Regions from separate parts of the Silvimonas soli genome, predicted to be linked through region 4. Evidence: predicted binding sites of a transcription regulator. Region 4 holds the regulator's gene; each other region holds the start of a gene.
What was found. The regulator FNR, encoded in region 4, switches genes on or off when oxygen is low (the NO sensors DNR and NnrR bind a similar motif). The targets are predictions, from matches to a motif close to TTGATNNNNATCAA.
Positions count from the first base shown of each region.

Region 1 (4,213 bases), 2.0 Mb from region 4:
GAGCGCATGGTGCCGCACCATCTGCTCGATTCGCTGGCGCCGCTGGCCGCTTTCCCCGCCGGGCAAAATGCCCGCATCCTGGATGTGGGTTCCGGTTTTGGCACGCCAGGCATTCCGTTGGCGATTGCCCGCCCGGATTGGCAACTTGTGTTGCTCGATTCCAATCACAAGAAAACCACCTTCTTGCGCCAAGCGCTGCTTGAGCTGCAATTGCCCAACGTTACTGTTGTCAGCGACCGGGTCGAGGCCTATCACCCGGAAGCGCCTTTCCAGGTCATTACCTCGCGCGCATTCGCTGAATTGGGCGAGTTCGTCAAACTGACGCGCCACCTGTTGGCGAGCGGTGGTTACTGGGCCGCTCTCAAAGGCGTGTATCCTTATGAGGAAATTGCGCTGTTGCCCAAAGACCTCGTGGTTACCGAGGTCGCTCAATTGAAAGTGCCCGGCCTCGAAGCCGAGCGCTGTCTGGTTCTAATCAAAGAGGTGTGAAGTCTGATGACGCGTGTGCTTGCGATCGCAAACCAGAAAGGCGGAGTGGGTAAAACCACGACGGCGGTGAATCTGGCCGCCAGCCTGGTCCATCTGGGTAAACGCGTCATGCTGGTCGACCTGGACCCACAAGCCAATGCCACGATGGGTTCGGGCATCGACAAGGGCAAGGTCGACGCCACGGTCTACAACCTGCTGATTGGCGAAGCGCAGATCAACGATGTACTGGTCAAGTCCGAAAATGGCGGGTTTGATCTGTTGCCCGCCAACCGTGATCTGGCCGGTGCCGAAGTTGAACTGGTCGAGGCACAAGCTCGCGAGTCCCGCCTGAAAACCGCGCTGGGCGGTATTTCCGGTAATTACGATTTTGTGATTCTGGATTGCCCGCCTGCGCTGAATCTGCTGACGCTGAACGGCCTGGTCGCTGCTGACGCAGTGATGATTCCCATGCAGTGCGAGTATTACGCGCTGGAAGGTCTGTCGGACCTGGTCAACACCTTGCGCCGGGTGAAGCAAGGTTTGAATCGCCGCATCGAGATCGAAGGTTTGCTGCGGACGATGTTTGATCCGCGCTCCACGCTCGCCCAGCAAGTGTCGGATCAACTGGTCAAGCACTTCACTTCCAAGCTTTACCACACCGTGATTCCACGGAACGTACGTCTGGCAGAAGCGCCCAGTTATGGCCGCCCGATTCTGTCCTATGACAAAACCTCCAAAGGCGCGCAAGCCTATTTGCAACTCGCCGAAGAGTTGCTGGCACGGCATAATCCGGTCGATGCTGCACAGCCGGTTGTTTAAATTGCAGATGCAATCGCTGATGCCAATCCCATTCGCCGGAATCACCCGAACATGAACAAAAAATTCAAAGGCCTGGGTCGTGGCTTGGACGCATTGATGGGCGATGAGGCGGCCAACGAATCGCTTCAACAATTGCCCGTTACCAGTCTCCAACCGGGCAAATACCAGCCGCGTACGCAGATGGACGAAGCCGCGTTGCAAGAACTGGCCGAGTCGATTCGTTCGCAAGGCCTGATGCAGCCGGTGCTGGTGCGCCCGATTGCGGGTGGCCTGGAAGATCGTTACGAGATCATCGCCGGTGAACGCCGTTGGCGCGCTTGCCAACTGGCGGGCCTGACTGAAATTGCTGCGCTGGTCCGCGAAGTGCCGGACGAAGCCGTGGCGGCGATGGCGCTGATCGAAAATATCCAGCGCGAAGACCTCAATGCGCTGGAAGAAGCCCAAGGCTTGTCGCGGCTGATTGATGAGTTTGGCATGACGCATGAAGCGGTCGCGCACGCGGTTGGTAAATCCCGTGTGACTGTAACCAATCTGCTGCGTTTGCTGAATCTGGCGGAACCGGTACGCGACTTGCTGGCGGCCGGTCAGTTCGACATGGGCCACGCGCGCGCATTGCTGGCGCTGCCAACGCTTAAGCAAATCGACACGGCGCGCACGGTAGCACTCAAAGGCTTGTCGGTGCGTGAAACTGAAGCGCTGGTGCAGCGTCTATTGCAAGAAGTGCCGGCACGTGAAGAAAAGAAAGCTGATCCGGATATCACCCGGCTGGAAGAAGAAGTTTCATCCCGTCTTGGCTCAACGGTTGCCATCAAGCATGGCAAACGCGGCAACGGCAAGTTGATGATCGACTACACTAGTCTGGATGACCTGGACCGTTTGCTGGCGCTATTGAAATAGTTGCAAAACGGACTTTCCGCCGGCCTGACCAGACCTGCAAGGCTAACGCACAATATTGGTGCAATTCTTGCGAGATGAGCGCCCGAAAACCCGGCATGGGTCAAAAACCCAGTAACTTCAATGTGTAAAATTGACGCGCAACAAGCGTCATCCGTATAATCGCCGGATATTTGCCTGGCGTAACAAAATGGTTAACAAAGCACAGATCCGGGGCATCATCCGGCTTAAGGCCTGGATTACTCTAGCGGTCGCGGTGCTCGTTTTTATTTTATGGGGTTCGCAAGCAGGAATTGCAAGTGTCATGGGTGGCACTGTCGCAGTTTTGGGTTCCCTCATTTACGCTAAAACGGCTTACCAGTTGCCTTATGGGCCGCCAGAAGTGCTGATGAAACTGCACTTTCTGGGCGAAGCACTAAAAATGGCGTTTACCCTGGTGGCCTTTGGGGCGATTTTCGTCTTTCACCGGAAGGTGGTCTGGCCAGCGCTTATCTTCGGATACGCTGCAGCGGCCTCGGCCTTCTGGTTCGGGCTTTTGATCAAATTTAAAGACAAGAAATAATCATGGCTGAACAGACCTCAACCGAATATATCCTTCACCATCTGACGCACAACCGTCTGCACACCGAAGGAACAATGGCCAATTTCCACCTGGATACATTCTGGGTGGCGCTGGTTCTTGGTTTCATCTTCGTCGGCATTTTTGGTCTGGTTGCCCGCAAGGCAACTGACGGTGTGCCTGGCAAGTTGCAAAACTTTGTCGAGCTGATCGTCGAGATGGTCGACACCCATATCAAAGATACCTTCCACGGCAAAAGCAAGGTCATCGGCCCATTGGCGCTGACTATTTTCTGCTGGGTGTTCCTGATGAACGCCATGGACTTCTTCCCGGTTGACCTCTTCCCCATGATCGCGCAATGGATTGGCGTCACCTTCTTTGGTGCTGATCCTCACCATGTTTACCTGCGCGTGGTACCTACCGCCGACGTAAACCAGACATTCGCCATGTCGATCTCGGTGCTGTTGTACATCATTGGTTTCTCCATCAAGGCCAAGGGTCTGGGCGGCTGGATCAAGGAACTGTTCACCGCACCGTTCCATGCTGAAGGTACCGTCGGCAAGGTTTGTCTGCTGATCCCCAACTTCCTGTTCCAGTTGATTGAACTGATCGCCAAGCCGATTTCGCTGGCACTGCGGTTGTTCGGCAACATGTACGCCGGTGAACTGTTGTTCATCCTGATCGCACTGCTGCCTTGGTGGATCAACTGGGTGCTGGGCACACCGTGGGCTATCTTCCACGTGCTGGTTGTAACGCTGCAAGCATACGTATTCATGGTTCTCACCATCGTTTATCTGTCGATGGCGGTGGAAGACCACTAAGCCGGCTGGCGTCCGGTTTGGGCGCTGCGGTTTTAAAGCATCGCGCCGGGTAGCATTGCGCTGCCCGGTTCGAGTTACCCCCTTATCTTGTCAACTTCCTTTTCAGGAGATACAACAAAATGGCTGCACCCGAAGTAATCGCTAGCGTTCAAAGCGCAACTGCAATCGCTGCCGCACTGATGATTGGTCTGGCTGCACTCGGTACCGCTATCGGTTTCGCCATCCTGGGCGGCAAATTCCTCGAGTCCTCGGCTCGCCAACCGGAAATGATCCCGGTTCTGCAAACCAAGCTGTTCATTATCGCCGGTCTGCTGGATGCGATCTCCATGATCGGCGTCGGTGTTGCTCTGCTGTACACCTTCTCCAACCCGTTCCTCTCCGCACTCGCTGGTTAATTAGTCACGTCACCGCGAAAAACTGGAGGGCTACAACGTGGAATTCAATACTTCCCTCATTGGCCAGGTAATCACTTTTGCCTTGCTGGTGTGGTTCACGATGAAAATCGTGTGGCCTCCGCTGACCGGGATGATGGAAAAGCGCGCGCAGCGCATTGCTGAAGGTTTGTCGGCAGCAGATCGTGCCAAGCAAGATCTGGCCAATGCCGAAAAAGCTTCTGCTGAAAAGCTGCGTGAAGCCAAGCAACAAGCTACAG
Region 1 covers NZ_CP106736.1:2,251,888-2,256,100, forward strand. Annotated here, with positions in the region: gene rsmG (16S rRNA (guanine(527)-N(7))-methyltransferase RsmG) at 1-489, shown strand, start outside; gene N7220_RS10415 (ParA family protein) at 496-1,287, shown strand; gene N7220_RS10420 (ParB/RepB/Spo0J family partition protein) at 1,339-2,184, shown strand; gene N7220_RS10425 (ATP synthase subunit I) at 2,372-2,743, shown strand; gene atpB (F0F1 ATP synthase subunit A) at 2,746-3,561, shown strand; gene atpE (F0F1 ATP synthase subunit C) at 3,681-3,956, shown strand; gene N7220_RS10440 (F0F1 ATP synthase subunit B) at 3,994-4,213, shown strand, end outside.
Region 1: a site for FNR is predicted at 2,315-2,328, ahead of N7220_RS10425 (ATP synthase subunit I). Genes of this name have one in related genera too.

Region 2 (4,213 bases), 1.1 Mb from region 4:
ACGGTGCCGTTGTAATGACCGTCTTGTACGTACTGTACAAAGTTGGCTACCGTTTTCGGTGCCTTGACTTCGTCCAGTTCCAGCACGATATCGCCCAGAGTGGTAGAGAGCTTGACTTTAGTCGCCATGATGGGGTCCTTTGAGGTTCTGCTAACAGATTGATTGGTTGGATTATTTACCGGCAGCGGCGCCTTCAACGCGCACGCTTTTGATCAGTACCGGAGTAGCCGGGAAGTCACCAGGCAAAACGGGCACGGCGGAAATGGCATCGACCACATCCATGCCTTTGATTACACGCCCGAACACCGTATAGCCATAATTGTCGCGGCCAGGGTAGTTCAGGAAGTCATTGTTTTTCAGATTGAAATAAAACTGGCTGGTTGCCGAATCAGGATCATTGGTACGGGCCATGGCCAGTGTGCCGCGATCATTTTTCAGCCCGGCTTTGAACGCGTGTTCTGCCTCGTTTTTGACCGGTGCATTGGTCGGGCGTTCACTCATTTTTGGATCGTAACCACCGCCTTGCACCACGAAATCTTTCACTACCCGATGAAAGATAGTGCCATCGTAGTGTTTCTCTTTCACATATCGCAGGAAGTTGGCGACAGACGCCGGGGCTGCATCGGGATACAGCTCGACGGTGATCTGGCCTTTGGCGGTATCAAGCACCACTTGCGGATTTGCAGCTGCGGCAACGCTGGCGATCAGCGTCAGGCCCAGTGCCAGCAAGAACTTTTTCATGCATCGTGACTCGGTTAGGGACAAGAGCGGCAATGATATCACGGGCCGCTATGCCGCCATTGCGCTAGAATGGCACGCAATTAATTGCCGCAAAACCAAGAGTCCCCGCCATGTTGCCGCTGCCCAAACTGCCTGCTTTGCCTTCGGTTGATCGCCTGATCAATGAGTTTGACGTGATGCTGCGTACGCTGGCGGCACCGGCAATCAGTGAACGTGCTCATCCGGATGCCCACATCGACGAAGCCGAAATGAGCGAAGCCGACAAAACACACGCGGCCGGTTTGATGCGGGTGAATCATAGTGGCGAAGTCTGCGCGCAAGCCTTGTATCAAGGGCAAGGATTGACGGCACGTGATCCCAAGGCGCGGGAAGCGCTCAAGCAAGCCGCGCATGAAGAAGTCGAACATCTGGCGTGGACTGAGCGTCGCTTGCAGGAACTAGGCAGCCGTCCAAGTCTGCTAAACCCGTTCTGGTATGCCGGAAGTCTGGCCATGGGTGTCGCAGCGGGCGTGATTGGCGACAAATGGAATCTGGGCTTTTTGGCCGAGACCGAACGTCAGGTCGGCGCGCATCTACAATCGCATCTGCATACCTTGCCGCCGCAAGATGCCAAAAGCCGCGCCGTGGTCGAGCAAATGCATACCGATGAACTGGGTCATGCGGAACAAGCCATGCAACTGGGCGCGGCACCACTGCCTGCACCGGTGGCCGGTTTGATGGCAACAACATCCAAGGTAATGACATCTCTGTCGTACCGCTTGTAAATCGGCCAAACGAGCTAGTTCGGCACTAATTCACAGCCTAAATTTGATATCAATCAAAGGTCGGCTTATTCACATGGCATAACCGGAAATTGTTCACAGCAGCCGGGTAAAGTGGCCGCGTATAACTGCATGTCATACCAATCTGACCTTGCAGGCGCCCCAATGTCGCAAATACGCACCCCAGCCGAAATAGTTGAATACATGTCGCACCACGGTGCGGAGAAGGCAACCACTCCCACGTGGCGCCTTGGATTGATGGCCGTGCTCGGCGGCATGTTTATTGGCCTGGGTACGTTGCTGGCAATGGAAGTAGCCGGAGGTTCGACTGGGCTGGCAGCCAGCAACCCGGGGCTGGTCAAGCTTCTGTTTGGTGCAGTGTTCCCGTTGGGCTTTATTGCGGTGACACTGACCGGCGCTGATTTGTTCACTTCCAATTGTGCCGGCGGTTTTGTGTCCTGGTGGCGACGCGAGATCGACTGGCGTTTGCTGAGCCGTTTCTGGGCAATCTCATTTGCGGGTAATGCAGTTGGCGCAATTGCCGCTGCCTGGGTGTTCGGCCTGGAAACCCATTTGCTGACCACAGACGCCGCAACTCAATACTTGATTACCATTGCTAACGGCAAAGTGTCGCATCCGTTCTGGATGACCTTCACCAAGGGTATGTTGGCCAACTTGCTGGTGTGTGTCGCTTCGATGCAGGGTTATTCGGCCAAAGACACATTGGGTCGCATGTTGGGCATCTGGTTCCCGGTGATGGCCTTTGTCACCCTGGGTATGGAGCACAGTATCGCCAACCTGTTTATTATTCCTGCAGCGATGATGGCCGGCGCCGATATCAGCGTCAGCCAGTTTGTCTTTGCCAATCTGATCCCGGCAACATTGGGTAATCTGGCGGGCGGCGCCCTGCTGATTGGCCTGCCGTACGCCTTGATCTATCTGCCGCGGCGGAAGGCTGCGGTAACTGCAGCCAAAGCCGAAATGCCGAATGCGGCATGTGTGCCCGACCTGGTGCCCTGAATGGCAGGCAGGTTGATTTCAGCCTGAACTGCACGGAGCAACAATGAAAACCATCGGCGTAATTGGTGGGATGAGCTGGGAATCTTCGGCGGAGTACTACCGGTTGTTAAACCGCTACGCCAAGGAAAAGCTGGGTGGACATCACAACGCACCCAGCCTGATGCTGACGCTGGACTTCGCTGCCATTGAGGCGAGCCAGCGTGCCGGAGACTGGGAAGGCTTGGGCGAGCAATTGGCCGCTGCGGCGGCGCAATTGCAGCGCGGTGGTGCTGAACTGGTGATTCTTGCCACCAACACCATGCACCGGGTTTACGAACCGATTGTGCAAGCCATTAACGTACCCTTTATCCATATTGCCGATCCCACCGGGCGGGCATTGCGAGTGGCGGGAGTCGAGCGCGTTGGCTTGCTGGGAACTCGCTACACCATGGAGCACGCCTTTTACGCTGGGCGACTGCGTGAAAAGTATGGGCTGCAGACGGTGATTCCCGACGAGCTTGATCGCCAGCAGGTGCATCGCATTATTTATGATGAGTTGTGTCATGGCGTGATCAACCCGGATTCGCAGCGCATTTACCAGAACGTGATTGGCGATCTGGCTGCGCGTGGCGCTCAGGCGGTGATTCTGGGGTGTACTGAAATCACACTGTTGATCGGGCAGCAAGACTCGGTTTTGCCGGTTTTCGATACCACGGCATTGCATGCACAGGCAGCAGTGGATTTTGCGATTGGCACGGAAGATGCGACAGCCTGAATGCGGCTGCCGGTAGTGAAGCTATTTATAACGTATAAAAAAATGGAAAAAGCCACGACTTGATCGTGGCTTTTCTTTTGGCTATTGCCGACCTGCGCCGGACGGCGATCAACACGTGGGGGTCAGTCAGCTTCACGAATCTCAAAGTCGTGCGTGATATCCGCTGTTTTGCCCAGCATGATCGACGCCGAGCAATATTTTTCTGCAGACAGCTTGATCGCCCGTTCCACCACTTCCGGCTTGAGTGCTTTGCCAGTCACCACAAAGTGAAAGTGAATCCGCGTAAAAACTTTCGGATCTTCGTCCGCGCGGTCGGCATCCACTTCAACTACGCAATCGCGCACATCGGCGCGACTCTTCTTCAGAATATGGATAACGTCATACGTGGTGCAGCCAACGGTGCCCATTAATACCAATTCCATGGGGCGCGGACCCAGGTTGCGACCGCCGCCTTCCGGGGCGCCGTCCATCAGAACGGCATGACCGGAGCCGGATTCGGCCAGGAAGCTGACCGCTTCAACCCATTTCAAACGTGCTTTCATCGCAGATTCCAAGGTAGGTAGGTTCGGGCTGGATTGTAGCGCGCCCAAGCCTGCGCTTGCCAGCAAGGGCGCCGCCTGGCGTATTGCCGCACTGCAACAAAAATGCTTGAAATGCCGTATTTGTTTGTCATATACTGCAATTGCAACGTCGGGGCCTGCCTTGATGTTGTCTCCTCCATCCTCCTTCTTTGGTGGAATTCTGCGCAATCCACTCCCTGGATTGCGTTTTTTTTACTGCTACCCGATATAATTCTTGTCCGCTAACCCGAATAGGTTTGACAGCGCCTTGAATACGGGGCTAAAATCCGCGACTTTCTCCAAATCGAAATTGTGGACACGAGCAGTTATGAAAACTTATTCTGCCAAGCCGCACGAGGTAAAGCGCGAGTGGTACG
Region 2 covers NZ_CP106736.1:1,382,776-1,386,988, reverse strand. Annotated here, with positions in the region: gene N7220_RS06325 (peptidylprolyl isomerase) at 1-128, opposite strand, end outside; gene N7220_RS06320 (peptidylprolyl isomerase) at 172-741, opposite strand; gene coq7 (2-polyprenyl-3-methyl-6-methoxy-1,4-benzoquinone monooxygenase) at 852-1,505, shown strand; gene N7220_RS06310 (formate/nitrite transporter family protein) at 1,668-2,522, shown strand; gene N7220_RS06305 (aspartate/glutamate racemase family protein) at 2,566-3,276, shown strand; gene N7220_RS06300 (OsmC family protein) at 3,399-3,818, opposite strand; gene rplM (50S ribosomal protein L13) at 4,165-4,213, shown strand, end outside.
Region 2: a site for FNR is predicted at 1,549-1,562, ahead of N7220_RS06310 (formate/nitrite transporter family protein). Genes of this name have one in related genera too.

Region 3 (4,213 bases), 1.6 Mb from region 4:
GGCCGACAGCACCGGTTGCGACACTTCCAGGCGGATTGGCGGGTTGATGTCAGCCGGGTCAAGCAGGTTGGGCTTTGGACCAATAAACGACACCAGCGACATCACCAGATCTTCACGGATCGGGTCGATTGGCGGGTTGGTCACCTGCGCAAACAGCTGCTTGAAGTAGGAATACAGCGTCTTGGACTTGTTCGACAATACTGGCAGCGCCGAGTCGTTACCCATCGAACCAGTGCCTTCTTCGCCGTTCTTGGCCATCGGCTCCAGGATGAACTTGATGTCTTCCTGGGTGTAACCAAAAGCTTGTTGGCAATCGAGCACAGTCGAACAGGGCGCCTTCGGGATTTCCGTGGCGCTTTGAACTTCGTCCAGCTTGATACGAATCTTGCCGATCCACTCTTTGTACGGCTTGGAGTTGGACAGCGTGTTCTTGATTTCCTGGTCGTCGATGATGCGGCCTTGTTCCAGATCGATCAGGAACATCTTGCCTGGCTGCAGACGCCATTTTTTGTTGATGCGGCTATCGGCGATCGGCAGTACGCCAGATTCGGAAGCCATCACCACCAAGTCATCGTTGGTGACCAGATAACGCGCCGGACGCAGACCGTTACGGTCCAGCGTGGCACCAATCTGGCGGCCATCAGTAAACGCCACGGCGGCAGGACCATCCCATGGTTCCATCATCGCGGCGTGGTATTCATAGAAGGCGCGACGGTTTTCGTCCATCAGCGTGTGTTTTTCCCACGCTTCCGGAATCATCATCATCACGGCTTGCGCCAGCGAATAACCGCCCATCACCAACAGTTCGAGCGCGTTGTCGAACGAGGCTGAGTCAGACTGGCCAAGATAAATCAGCGGCCAGACTTTTTCCAGGCTCTTGCCCAATACCGGCGAGCTGATGGCTTTTTCACGGGCGGTAATCCAGTTCACGTTGCCGCGCACGGTGTTGATTTCACCGTTGTGGGCAATCATGCGGAACGGATGCGCCAGGTCCCATGTCGGGAAGGTATTGGTCGAGAAGCGTTGGTGCACCAGCGCCAGCGCGGATACGCAACGCGCATCGGCCAGATCGTTGTAATACACGCCCACCTGGTCAGCCAGCAGCAGACCTTTGTAGTTTACGGTGCGGGCGGAGAACGACGGCACATAGAACTCGTGGCCATGCGTGAGCTTGAGGCGGCGAATCGCGTGGCTGGCCGATTTGCGGATGATATACAGCTTGCGCTCCAGCGCATCGGTCACCAGCACGTCCGGGCCGCGGCCGACGAAAATCTGGCGAATCACCGGCTCTTTGGCGCGCACGGTCGGGGACATTGGCATGTCACGGTTGACCGGCACATCGCGCCAGCCCAGCAGCACTTGCCCTTCCACGCGCACAGCACGCTCGATTTCTTCCTGACAGGCAGCGCGCGAGGCGGCTTCTTGCGGCAGGAAAATCATGCCCACGCCGTACTCGCCAAAGGCGGGCAGCGTGACGCCTTGTTTCGCCATTTCTTCGCGATACAAAGCATCGGGGATTTGAATCAGAATACCAGCGCCGTCACCTTGCAACGGATCGGCACCTACGGCACCGCGGTGATCCAGATTCTTCAGGATCAACAACCCTTGCTCGACGATCGAATGGCTCTTCTGGCCCTTCATATGGGCGACGAAACCGACACCACAGGCATCGTGTTCGTTAGCGGGATCGTACATCCCCTGTTGCTGGGGCATCACGTGATCCATCACGCTCTTTCCTTCTGGCTAAGCGCAGCCTGGTTTAACTAGAACCTCTAGTACCTCGGGCGCGCAGGTCAAAAAAGGCCGACATTGCGTCAGCCTCGGTCCAATTTTCGAATCATGACAGGGGTCGAGCGGCTGGTCCGGATCGCACGGAGCTAGCGTCGACTTGGCTGGCGGGGTAGCCAGCGCACGGTGCCTTGCGCGTTGGTATAACGCATTGCACAAAATGGCAATTATATTGCCAGAAATTGCGCCCCGATCAGAGGCATTTTTTCTAAAAAATGACAGAAATTAGTGCAAACACCCTGACGTTTGTCGGGAAACGCGATTTTGTTAGTGCACGGCCTTCGACTACATCGTTTTATGTATGCAGCGAGTCAGCCACGCATCAGCAAACTACACACCATATGCCACTGTGATTTTTACCTGCCAAGGCACAGGCTTGATAGGTATCAATGCACAGCTTCTTCCGGGTAATCATGATTCAATAATTGAGAATGATTCTTGAAACCGGAAATCACCCATGTGTCCGCTTTTCGATCTGCCGCTGCAAACGCCCGCTCGTGTATTAAAACTACATACTCCGGCCGAACTTACCCAACGTCTTTTTGCCATGGGATTACGCCCGGAGCGCGAGCTTACAGTACTCAGGCGCGGCTGGCTTGGCGGGCCGTTGCAAGTGCGAATTGGCAACACTGAACTGATGTTGCGCCGGGAACACGCCCGCGCCATTGAAGTCGAAATCTCCGCCCTGCCCATCCAGCGTAACGAGGCCTGATCATGAAACGGATCGCGCTCGTTGGCATGCCAAACACCGGCAAATCCACACTATTCAACCGTATCACCGGTGGCAATGCCCGCGTCGCCAACTGGCCGGGGCTCACGGTTGAACTGGCCACGCATCGTATTTTGCTGGGCGGCAGCATGGTGCAACTGGTCGATCTACCGGGTATTTATGATTTATCAGGCGGCGCTGAAGACGAACGCGTAGCGCAGGCGTTTCTGGCCAATACCGAACTGAGCGCCATTGTGGTGCTGCTGAACGCCACCCAACTGGATCGCCAACTCGCACTGGCTTTGCAATTGAAAGCCCTGGGCGCGCCGATGATTGTCGCGCTCAATATGACGGACGAAGCCAAACGCGCGGGCATCGTCATCGACTACGCCAGGCTATCGGCCCAACTGGGCTGCCCGGTATTGCCGATCTCGGCCAAACTGGGCCAGGGCGTGCCAGAACTGAAAACCGCCATCAGCCAGCACATTGCGCTGAACGGCGATATCCAGCTTGATTTCTCCAGCCTGCAAGCGGCTACGGCATTCCATGCCGAAGAAACCCGGCTGCATCATGCCTTTGTCTCCCGTCCGCCGACCATGCCGGCGAGCATGACCGAGAAACTGGACCGCTGGATTCTGCACCCGGCGCTTGGTTTGCCACTATTTATCTTGATGATGTTCATCTTGTTTCAGCTCACCTTTGCCATTGGTTCTCCGCTCCAGGATGCATTGGGCAGCGGCATGGACTGGATCAAACACACCTGGCTGGAACCCGCACTCGCCGGTGCGCCCGAATTTGTACGCGGCGCCTTGCTCGACGGGCTGTTCGACGGCGCGGGCACGGTGCTGACCTTTGCCCCGCTGATCTTCCTGTTTTTCTCGCTGATGGCGATCATTGAAGACTCCGGCTATTTTGCCCGCGCCGCCTTCATGATGGATGGCCTGATGAGCCGCCTGGGGCTGGATGGCCGTGGTTTTGTCATGCTGCTGATGGGCTTTGGCTGCAACGTGCCCGCGTTGATGGGCACGCGGGTGATCCGCGATCCCAACGCGCGCAAGCTGACCATGCTCACTATTCCGTTCTCGTTGTGTTCAGCGCGGTTGCAGATTTTTCTGTTTCTATCTTCGGCGCTGTTCACGCCAACGCAGGCGCCGTGGGTGTTGCTAGGGTTGTATCTAGCGAGCATCGTCATCGCGCTCGGTTCGGCCTGGGTCTTCCGCAAACGCTTTGCCTCCAGCGAGCCTTTTGCACTGGAATTGCCACCGTTCCGCATGCCGTTGCTAAGGCAGATTCGCGCTCGCGGCTGGGGCGAAACCCGTTCTTTCCTGCGCATGGCTTCGACCATGATTGTGGTTGGGGTATTGCTGGTGTGGTTCCTTACCCATTACCCATCGGAACACGCCAGCTATGCGGGGATGATTGCCAACGTGCTAGAGCCAGTCCTGACGCCGATTGGCATTCATTCCGAAATGTCGATTGCGTTGATTTTTGGTTTTGTCGCCAAGGAGGTCGTTCTGGGCGCGCTGTCGGTCATTACCGGGGTGCAGGGCGATGCACTGGCGCATCATCTGGCAGGCAGTATGGACCCGGTTTCGGCGATCTCGTTCATGCTGTTCACCCTGATCTACGTGCCCTGCGTGGCAACGGTTGCCACCATGCATAAAGAATCGAAAAGCGCCTGGTTCACGGCGGGGTCGGTGGTCTGGTCGCTAGGAC
Region 3 covers NZ_CP106736.1:3,182,168-3,186,380, reverse strand. Annotated here, with positions in the region: gene gltB (glutamate synthase large subunit) at 1-1,713, opposite strand, end outside; gene N7220_RS14670 (FeoA family protein) at 2,246-2,500, shown strand; gene feoB (ferrous iron transport protein B) at 2,503-4,213, shown strand, end outside.
Region 3: a site for FNR is predicted at 2,165-2,178, ahead of N7220_RS14670 (FeoA family protein). Genes of this name have one in related genera too.

Region 4 (4,213 bases):
TGCAGCTGGGCTTTGCCAAGACTGTGGCTGCCGATAACGTTGAGGCGATCAAAGCCTTCTCGCAGACCAAAGATGTGCAGGGTGCTTTGGCATTACAGCGTGGCCTGGTCGAGCCGCTAATTGAAAAAGCCACTGCCGCATGGCGTGAATCCATTGGCATTGCGCAAGCAACCCAACAGGCCTTGAGCGAATTGGTCGAACAGCAAGTCAAAAAATCTGGCGATGAGGTGCTTTCCGGATTTGACGCATTCGCTGATCAAGCGCCCGCCGGTGCCGAAGGCATCAAAGTGTTGCGCAATGGCGTAGCGGCTTCGCTGGACGCTTATGGCACAACAGTAGCCGCTGCGCGCAAGCAGAGCGAAGAGTGGGTTGCCACTGTAGTACAGAATGTGACTAAAGCAGCGCCTGCGGCGAACGGTCGTCGCAAAGCTGCTTGAGCAAATGTTTTAACGTTTCAAAGCGCATATCTGCCGATTGCGATTATGGCCCTCTGACGAGGGCCATTTTTTTTGCCAACGCACCACCGATACTGGCTTAGCCTTGTGCTGTTGAAGTGTCAGGACGCGGTTGCGGCGGACGGGCTTGGGACGACTGGGAGTATCAGCAGCCACTGTGCTAGCTCCCTCGCCAGTGCATTAGAGCTACCTTGGAGCAAGAGGCCACTTTGCGCGGCGTGCCATGGAGTGAACGGCTCGGTGTCGAGGGCCAGGTAATCCCGCGCCTCTCGCTGCAGCTTCTCAAAACCGCCGTGAACCAGGTATTGCCAAGACTGCAGATCAAACGGCGTGCTGCCGGGTTGCTGCAACGCGCGCTGTAACCACAACCAGACCTCTCCAGACTGCATTAGGCAGGCACCGCTTGTGGTCTGCAAAAACGCGCCAGCCCCGGGGCCGCCTGCGTGAAGCCATGCGTTGGGCAGGGCTGGCGACAACGCTGCAATGATGGGTTCGGCTATTGCAAGGTCACTGTGCTTTGCACCGACAGCGAGCATCCAGCCGTAGATTTGCCCGAGGGGGTTTTGCAAGTTGCCGGCTATATCCAGCAGATGCCAGCCCTGTGCATCGGCTTGGCTTTTCCATGCCAGATATTCCGCGAGCCCTTGCGGGTTCACCAACACCAACGTGCTGTCGGGGGTGGGTGCAGGCGGCAAAGCAGTTGGAGTTTCTGCCGGAAATACCGGCACCCCCAATCCTGATCGCGCCAGGCGGCCAAGGATGGAGGATGCGAGCGCCGCTGGGGCAACCAGGCAAACTTGCGTGAGCATTGGAATCAGGCAGTCAATTGCTTTGACAGTTGTTCATCAATTGTTTCAAGCCTTCGGTGTCTTTCAGTTCGATGAGCCTGTTCTGTACTCGAATCAGACCATTGTCCTGGAAGCGCGATAAGGTTCTGCTTACCGTTTCCAGCTTCAGGCCGAGGTAGCTGCCGATTTCTTCGCGCGTCATGCGCAGATGAAAGCTGCTGTGCGAATAGCCACGTAAGGCAAAGCGCTGCGAGAGATTGAGCAAGAACGCAGCAATCCGTTCCTCTGCCTTCATATTGCCCAACAGCAGCATTACGCCATGATCGCGGACGATTTCGCGGCTCATCATCTTGTAAAGATGGCGTTGCAGGTTGGGAATACGGCGCGACATGGATTCGATTTCAGCAAAGGGCAGTTCGCATACTTCGCTATCTTCCAACGCAACTGCGTCACAAGTGTGATGGTCGGTGCTGATTGCATCCATGCCCATCAACTCACCATTCATGTGAAAACCGGTCACTTGTTCGCGACCATCTTCAGAAACGATGCTGGTTTTGAAGAAGCCGAGGCGCACTGCATAGAGTGCATGGAACGGCTCACCGGCACGGTAGAGTGCTTCGCCGCGCTTGATGGGGCGGCCCTGGCTGACCAATTGATCAACTTGTCGCATTTCTTCGGGCGACAAGCCAATGGGCAGACACAGTTCACGCAAACTGCAATTTGAGCAGGCGTGCCGCAGTTGCTTGAGGCCGGTTTCGCGTAACTGAATTGGTGACAGCATGATGTTGTTCCACTATGACTTGAAATTTTTACGCCATTGCAGCGGCACCCTTACACAATCCTGTGTGCCGCTTCATCGAATTCTGTGCCGCTTATTGAGCCAGGTCACGTATCCTCGCAGTAGATGCTAGCATCATGCGAGTCGTATTGATTTGGATCAAGTAACTATGTCCCAGATGTAGGCAAAATCTTTACCCTGTGTTTTAGGGGTAGGACAAATGCATACAACACCGTTGATCCAGCAGGTCGAATTCGATCGATCTCTTGTCGAGCGCTACGATGGCAAAGGCCCTCGCTACACGTCTTATCCCACCGCAGACCGATTTGCCGAGCTTGAAACTGCCGATTATCGCGAGATGCTGTTGCATTCGCGTGTAGGTGAGGCGGACAAGCCTGCTTCTTTATATTTTCATCTGCCGTTTTGCAATACGATTTGCTATTACTGCGCTTGCAATAAAGTGATTACCAAAGATGAATCACAGGCAGTTAAATATACAGAGTATCTACAAAAAGAAATACAGCTTCACGTAAATATATTGCCATACCGAATGAAGGTTGGCCAGATCCACTTTGGGGGTGGTACACCGACTTTTTTGCCGGAAACCCAACTAGCCACTTTAATGCGCGCAATTAATGATAATTTCGACATTCTGACGGATGGCGAATATTCAATCGAAATTGATCCGCGCAAACTTGAATTATCAAAAATAGCGTTGCTGGCTGAAACGGGTTTTAACCGGGTGAGTGTTGGCGTTCAGGACTTTGACGAGAAAGTGCAGCGCGCCGTTAACCGGATTCAGAGTGAAGAGCAGACCCGCAAGGTGATTGACGCCGCGCGCGCTTCCGGGTTTCGTTCAGTCAGTATCGACTTGATCTATGGCCTGCCGTTCCAGTCTGTAGCTAGTGTCATGCAAACCATCGACCGGGTGCTGGACATCCATCCAGACCGCATTGCGCTTTATAATTATGCCCATTTGCCTGAGCGCTTCAAGCCGCAACGACGCATTGATACGGCCGCATTGCCCGACTCATCGGCCAAGCTGGATATACTGCATGCAGCCATCGACAAATTGACTGCCGCTGGTTACGTTTATATCGGCATGGATCACTTTGCATTGCCGGATGATGATCTTTCCATTGCCCAGCGCCGTGGTACTTTGCAGCGTAATTTCCAGGGTTATTCAACTTACGCGGAATCTGATTTGCTGGCATTTGGTGTATCCGGAATTGGTAAGGTTGGGGCCGGGTATTTTCAGAATTCAAAAAATATCGATGAGTATTACGAGATGCTCGATCGTAATCAATTGCCAATTGAGCGCGGGTATATTTTGAATATGGATGACTTGCTGCGCCGTTCGGTAATTCACGGATTAATGTGTCGCTTTAACCTCAATTTTGGACAGATTGAAACCGCCTGGTTACTGGATTTCAAAACCTACTTCGCCCCCGAAATGGGGCGGCTGTCACAGATGGAGCAGGACGGCTTGTTGCAGTTGAGCGAAGAGGGCATTGAGGTCACGCCTAAAGGACGCATGCTGATCCGTTCCATTGCGATGGTGTTCGACCGTCATCTGCGCGAGAAGACCACCGCAGCGAGCTATTCGCGCCTGGTTTAAGGTAAGCTCAGACCGGCATGCGGCGTGCAACGCGCCGTGGCGGCTGGCCTTGAGGCCGCCGCAGATTGTTTTCTTTGCCAGGGTTCTGATTTGCACGATTTTGACCTTCTTGCTTTTTTCGTGGCCGGCCTGCTGGGCGGTGGTCACTGCTTTGGTATGTGCGGCGGGGTGGTTGCTGCATTCAGCCTGCAGTTGCCGCCAGGTCCGCGCTTGCGTTATCACCTCGGTTTTAATCTGGGCCGGATTGGCGGTTACGCGCTGATCGGGGCTTTGGTCGGTGCCATTGGTTCGTTGCCGGCGCTTGTTTCGCTGCAGTCGATCAAGGTAGTCCTGTTTGTACTGGCCAACCTGCTATTGATTGCGGTGGGCTTGTATCTGGCTGGATGGTCGACCTGGGTGACTCGGCTGGAAACCGTTGGTCGGCCCGTCTGGCGAAAAATTCAGCCCTTACTGGCGCGTCGCTTGCCTGTCAGGCACTGGCGAGACACGTTTATTATCGGTGGCCTATGGGGCTGGTTGCCTTGCGGCTTGGTCTACACCGCAAGCTTGTCAGCTTTGGCTAGCGGCAGTGTCG
Region 4 covers NZ_CP106736.1:254,010-258,222, reverse strand. Annotated here, with positions in the region: gene N7220_RS01115 (phasin family protein) at 1-437, shown strand, start outside; gene N7220_RS01110 (hypothetical protein) at 557-1,183, opposite strand; gene fnr (fumarate/nitrate reduction transcriptional regulator Fnr) at 1,278-2,024, opposite strand; gene hemN (oxygen-independent coproporphyrinogen III oxidase) at 2,242-3,639, shown strand; gene N7220_RS01095 (sulfite exporter TauE/SafE family protein) at 3,664-4,213, shown strand, end outside.